2 regions of the Chryseobacterium barbadense genome follow, and region 2 is predicted to be linked to the other one. Evidence: riboswitches for the same ligand, from Rfam matches in the RefSeq annotation. Region 2 holds a riboswitch; the other holds the start of a gene.
The links. A riboswitch is a leader RNA that binds a small molecule or an ion and turns the genes downstream of it on or off. The one in region 2 is predicted to bind cobalamin.
Positions count from the first base shown of each region.

Region 1: it holds a riboswitch for cobalamin, as region 2 does, so the genes downstream of both, ACGHIN_RS13310 (acyl-CoA thioesterase) here and ACGHIN_RS10235 (TonB-dependent receptor plug domain-containing protein) in region 2, are expected to answer to the same signal.

Region 1 is NZ_BAAFHL010000043.1:5,758-9,177, forward strand. It holds gene ACGHIN_RS13300 (ATP-binding cassette domain-containing protein) at 1-145, shown strand, start outside; gene ACGHIN_RS13305 (hypothetical protein) at 178-975, shown strand; cobalamin riboswitch at 1,026-1,204, shown strand; gene ACGHIN_RS13310 (acyl-CoA thioesterase) at 1,311-1,694, shown strand; gene ACGHIN_RS13315 (HD domain-containing protein) at 1,736-2,326, opposite strand; gene ACGHIN_RS13320 (XAC2610-related protein) at 2,329-3,015, opposite strand; gene ACGHIN_RS13325 (PadR family transcriptional regulator) at 3,277-3,420, shown strand, end outside.
Region 2 is NZ_BAAFHL010000022.1:25,182-28,601, forward strand. It holds gene namA (NADPH dehydrogenase NamA) at 1-1,036, opposite strand, end outside; gene cdd (cytidine deaminase) at 1,139-1,621, shown strand; cobalamin riboswitch at 1,768-1,943, shown strand; gene ACGHIN_RS10235 (TonB-dependent receptor plug domain-containing protein) at 1,975-3,420, shown strand, end outside.

The sequences.
Region 1 (3,420 bases), on a different contig from region 2:
GAAAGGGATTATTATTTCTGATCATCATTATGAGGAAGTTCTGAATATTTCGGATGAAATTCTCTTACTTTCAGATCACTATTTAAGGCCTATTAAAGATTTCAAAGAATTGCAACGGTATAATTATCTGCCGAAAAGGATTTAATTTATATATTTGAATAGTTTAAAATTTTCATGATGGTTTCCGAAAGCAAGACATTGTATATCTTTTTATTCAGTATTTTTTCTTTAGTTTTTGTTAATGGACAAAATAAAGTCCCTTTTGGAGTGGTAAAAGCTCAGGAAGGTTATGCAATGGTACGTGTACACAAGGATGACTATAGGAAAATCATAGATAAAATCCGTATGAAAACCGGTGATGTGTTTGTCTATGTAAAGCCTGCTCCCGGAGAAACAGAATGGATATGGATACAATATCCTGAAAAACCTGAAATAGAAAAACCTTTTGTAAGATACGACAGCCTTAACAAAGAAGGAATGGTGAATAAGGAACGTATTGCATTCATTGACCAATTACCAAAATTCACTCCATCCAAGTCCAAAAATGGTAAATCCTTAATTTTTACAGATGATACCAATCCGAAAATCCCGGGAAATCAGAGAACGAAAGTAATCATTGATATTTATCCTTCATATGCAAAAATCAAAAAACAGGAAAAGGATACCAATGGTAATATCACTAAAGTTGATAAAGTAAAATCTTGGGGAATTGGCAAAGAACTTCCTGAAGATTTAACCGAGATCAAATCTATACGGGTACAGCAACCAGGAAGAGGTTCTGTATTCGTGAGAGATGCTATTAAAAATATGTTTCAGCCTACGATGGATTTCGATAAAGTAGAAGTAACCGCTTTCGATAATGATCACATTTTCCTTTATATGATCAACGGCTCTGGCGAAAACAGGTATACAACGCTCTGGACCATCAAAGAAGGAAGGGCTATAAGCCAGCTTATTTTTGAAAATCCTGAATAATATTAGGAATTCTCAGGATTATCCTTATTTTTGCCACTGAAAAGCATATGCTTATTCACCAAGAAACTGGTACTGCTTAGCTGCAGCTTAAAAGGGAATCGTGTGAAAATCACGAACTGTCGCGCAACTGTAAGTATCCTACATCTTTATTATTGATCCACTGTGCCATGCATGGGAAGGAAATAAAGAGGGTACAAGTCAGGAGACCTGCCTTTTTCTTTATACAAGAAACTTTCGCGATTTGAAGTTGATTGATCTGATGGATGTTCAGGAATGCATTCCTATAATTTCTGTCTGCTCTTATCTATTTCATTTCGCTATAATAATAATGAAATATGACGACAGAAGAAAGAATTGAAGCATCCGAAACCAGGATCTTTAAAGCGGTTTTCCCAAAAACTACCAATCACTACGATACTTTATTCGGAGGTACAGCGATGCAGCTGATGGATGAAGCAGCCTTTATTACCGCTACCCGCTTCGCCAGAAAAAGAGTAGTTACCGTAAGCAGTGATAAAATCGATTTCAAAAAGCCTATTCCGGCCGGAACTATTGTTGAACTGGTTGGAAGAGTAACTCATGTAGGAACGACGAGTATGAAAGTGAATGTTGAAATCTATACGGAACAGATGTATTGCTATGAAAGAGAAAGGGCTATTATAGGAGACTTTACTTTTGTGGCGATCGACGAATTCAAGAAACCAATCCAAATACTATAATTTTTAAAAAGCTACGGCGGCCTTCGGCCGCCGTAGCTCGTTTATTTCAAAACTTTTTCCGTCTCTAAACTTCTGCTCAATAACAATTCAAAGGCCTCACCCATTTCATCCGATGCTCTGCTGATCGCATTTTCAAGCATTTTTCTGATCTGGCTTTCCGTTACTTTAGCTTCCGTCCAGCTTTTTCCGGATGTATGAGAATTAAGAATGAATGGCATAATCCGGTCTATAGAGCACGCAAATATCGCATCCGGAGTTTTTTCTTCTTCAAATTCCAGCCAGAGATCAAAGAACTCTGAACGTAAAGGTTCATCTAAAATTCCGAAGATCTTTTGTGCGGACAGTTTCTCCCTTTCAAATTTCCCAACCATAGCTTGTTCATCAAACAGGAAGGTATCTCCCGCTTCTATTTCCACCAGATCATGGATGGAAAGCATTCTGATCACTCTCAGCAAATCGATATCTGCTCTGTTTTTAGCATACGGATAAAGGATTTGGGCTAAAATAATGATCTGCCACGAATGTTCTGCGGTATTTTCTCTTCGCGAATCATCTGCATTGTAATTTCTTCTCTGTACATTTTTTAAAGCATCAACAGCTAAAATAAAATCGATCTCCTTCTGTATCTTCATCTTTAATTTTCTTTATAATATTCTTTTATTGGGTATTCCTTGATGTTTGTAATCCATTGATCATTGATGAATTCTTTCTTGGTCACTTTTACTTTTTCACCGCCCGTTGCATCCTCTTCCAGTTCATATACTTTAAACAATCCTCTTTGCGGAAGTACGGTGTATTCTGTGGTCAGATGCCAACAGCAACCAGATTTGGAATAGGTAATCAATCTTTTACGTTCAGGATCTGTATTGAACATTCCAAGATTATCGTGAGCGAGAGCGGTAAGTTCTTCACTCAAAACAAATTGTTTTCTGGTAATATTAAATACGTAGACATCATAGGAAGGACCACTGTAGCCGCTTTCATTGCCATTTCTGATGGCCACATCTTCTGGTCCGTCAAAATTAAAGTCTTCAAAAATCAACGGGCTTTGCTCATCATATAACTGAATAATGTTTGCAGTAGGCTTTTGCTCTTCATTTAAATAGAAAAACAAATTATCAGAAGTAAGAGTCTGAAATTTTTGGGAAGTCCTCTTATTAAAAAGCTCAATACTTCCCCTCCCGCTGCATTCAACATTACTGCAATTTTCCACTTTCAGCTTTACATCATAGTTTTCTGAAGCATTCTTCAATTCAAATTGTTGCTGGGCGGAATAAAAACCTCCTAAAAGAAGTAATAAACAAAGTAATGGATAAGTCATCTTATGTGTTTTAATGATTCAAAAGTACAAAAATTTAAGATTTTGGGTCCAATTTCAATACAGCTGATTTTCTAATTAAATTTTTTTTGAAAATTATTTAACTGATTATCAATAACTTAATTATTTACTTTAAAAATATTCACTACTTTGTATTGCATAATACCATTTTAATTACATATCTTTGTAATGTAAAATTAGAATAGGCTCAACTAGCTAGGAGCAGATTTCTAAAAATATAACCTCATTAAAAACTTATTAAAGATGAATACTGAAAATACCAAAGCGCAAATGCGAAAAGGAATTCTGGAATTCTGTATTTTAAGTCTCATCAATCATCGCGAAATGTATGTTTCCGACCTTATAGATGAACTGAAAAAAGGAAAACTGGACGTAGTAGAAGGAACA
Region 2 (3,420 bases):
CTCTCAGGTATTGATGCGGAAAAAAGCAGTCTTCTTTCATTTCAAATGATCCCTGAACTGCCATATAAGGATTCCTCAAAATTTCCCTGGCAATAAAGATGAGGTCTGCGTCTCCTTTTTGCAGAATTTCTTCAGCCTGTTCCAATTTAGTAATTAACCCTACGGCTCCTGTTTTTACTTCTGCCTGATTTCTGACCTGAGAAGCAAACGGAACCTGATAGCCTTCATAAACTGGAATTTTAGCCCCATGAATATTTCCGCCACTGGAAACATCTACCAGATCCACCTGATGATCTTTTAAAATTGCGGCCAGCTCTACACTGTTTTCTACATTCCAGCCGTTTTCTGCGTATTCCGTTCCTGAAATCCTTACGAAAAGAGCTGTATCATCACTCAGTTCTTCATTAACGGCATCTACAATTTCCAATAAAAAACGAATCCTGTTTTCAAAACTTCCACCATACTCATCTGTTCTGATATTGGATAGCGGAGATAGAAACTGGTGAATCAGATAGCCATGAGCACCATGAATTTCAATAACATCAAAGCCTGCATTGACCGCTCTTCTTGCGGCATCTTTAAAGTTTTGAATCAGGTCTCTGATTTCTTCAACAGACACGGCATGAGGAATTCTTTCGGTAGGATGATACGGAATAGAGCTTGGCGCAATGGTTTCCCAGCCTTCTTCCACAGGAATCTGAATATTATTCCACGTAGAACCCTTTCTTCCCGCATGAGCCAATTGAATTCCGACTTTACTTTCAGAATTTTCATGAATGAAGCTGACAATTTTTTGTAACTCACGGGCTTGCTCATCATTCCAGATTCCCATGCAATGGTTGGTGATTCTTCCACGGGGTTCCACACCGGTTGCTTCCACCATTATTAATCCTGTTCCTCCCTGAGCACGGCTTCCATAATGCACGAAATGAAAATCATTGGCCATTCCGTTTTCACAGGAATACATACACATCGGGGACATTACCCATCTGTTTTTAAGTTCTATATTTCTGAATTGTATTGGAGTATATAGCATGTTTGAACTTTTTGAATTTCAGTTTAAAAGGAAGAATAAAAACTATTTGTTCACCTTATGAAAAAGAGCTAATTTTATCCCCCTTTTTTAGTTTCACAATATATGAAAAAAGACATACAGATCGGTTACGAATATTTTAAAAATAGCAGCGAACTGAGCGATATAGAAAGGCAATTGTTTGAAAGAGCAAAACAGGCACGTGAAAATGCCTATGCTCCGTATTCCCAGTTTTTGGTGGGCTGTGCCGTCCTATTGGAAAATGGAGAGATCTATTCCGGGAATAATCAGGAGAATGCGGCTTTCCCTTCCGGGCTTTGTGCGGAAAGAACAACTTTGTTCTGGGTGGCGGCTAATTTTCCTAATGAAAAGATCAGGAAAATCTTCGTTGTAGGTGGCCCTAAGGAGTTTTCCGAGAAAAATCCTCCTATCCCACCTTGTGGAGCCTGCAGACAAAGCCTACTGGAATTTGAAACCAAGCAGAAAGAAAATATTGATCTTTATTTTTCAAGCATGAATGAAGAAGTGATCAAAGTACAGTCTGTAAAAGATTTGCTGCCGTTTTCGTTTGACGCTACGTTTCTTTAAGGTAAGAGGGTGATAAAACCTATATTGAGTTTATCATTCTGACGAAGAGAAGATCTCAACTGCGATTTTGTCCTTCTACATTCAGAATGACAAATTTGCAGTTTTAGGATTTTACTATTCAGCCTCCCTGCTTAAATAAAAATATCTATCTTTGCAAAAATTTTGGTTTCCAAGATATTTGGAATGAAAAGGGAATTGGGTGAAAATCCCAAACTGTCCCCGCAACTGTAAATCGCACAAAGATTTCTGCAACGGGCCACTGTGAAAACGGGAAGGCGCAGAAAGCGAAAGTCAGGAGACCTGCCAAAATTATAACTTAAAACATATTGCTTTCGGAGGAAAAGTAAAATAGTATGGATATAAAAAGGTCTTTAGTATTACTTTTATCGTCTTATGGTTGTTTTCTTTTCGGACAAGAGAAAGCCATTGACACGGTTACGGTTTTTGATCATCAGATGAAAAGGGTGAAGCTTTTTCATCCGGTACGTAGCCTTTCTCCGGCAGACATTCAAAAAAATTCCGCCAATTTATCTGATGTTTTACGTTTTCAGACTTCTTTGTACATCAAAGAGAACGGACGTGGTATGGTTTCTTCGCCTTCATTCAGAGGTACAGGAGCCAGTCATACCGCTTTTGTGTGGAACGGTATCAATATCAATTCTCAATTTTTAGGGCAAGGAGACATTAATAATATTCCAGTTTTCGGCTATGATCAGCTTGAGGTCAAGGCAGGTGGCGGAAGTATTATGTACGGAAGCGGTGCTATCGGAGGAAGCATTCATTTGAATAATGATTTAAACTTTAATAAAGGAGCTCAGGCATCATTATATTCTGAGTTTTCTTCTTTTGAGACGTATAATAATTTTGCAAAGGCTTCGTACAGCAATGATAAGTTCAGCTTTAAGGTATCCGGCAATTATTTCATCAGCCAGAATGATTATGAAGTGGAGGAAGAGGAGTATATCAACAGAAACGGAAGGTATTACAATACAACGTTCAACATTGGAGCTTCTTATAAAATTGCAGACAAACAGACTATTTCATGGCAAAGCCAGTTTTTCGATTCTTCACAGCATTATCCTATTTTTGTGGAGAACGGGAACAAAACCAAGTATGAAACTCAAAGTACGAGAAGCTTGCTTTCCTGGGACATCAATAAAAGTAAATTTTCCAACAGCCTGAAAGCGGCTTATACCGAAGAGAATTTCCAGTATTTCGGGGATATTGCCGCTCCGAAAACCAGTGGAGCCACCGGAAAGAATTATATTTTCAAAAATGATTTTAATTATTTTATTACTCCAAAGCTGAATTTGAACGTGATTTCTGAATTCCAGGTGAATAAAGGAGAAGGATATGGCTCCGGAATTGGTGATATCAGTAGAAATGTGGGATCTTTGGCTGGATTGGTAAGATATTTTGCTCATAATAACTTGCGTTTTGAAGCAGGGATTAAAAAGGATTTTGTAGAGGACTTTGACTCTCCTATTCTCTATTCTTTTTCCGGAAAATGGAGTCCTTTGCAATGGTATACCGTTGCTTTCAATATGTCCAGAAATTTCAGATTTCCAACGTTTAATGATCTGTATTGGGAACCGGGAGGAAATCCTCATCTGAAACCGGAAACTTCGGTCCAGGGAGATATGACGCATGAGTTTTTGTTTGGAACTTTTAGAATTACACTGACTCCATATTATATGGATATCTCTGATTATATTACCTGGCTTCCTACACAATATGGATATTGGGCAGCTTTCAACACCAATAAGGTTGAATCTTACGGGCTTGAATCTCAAGTAACT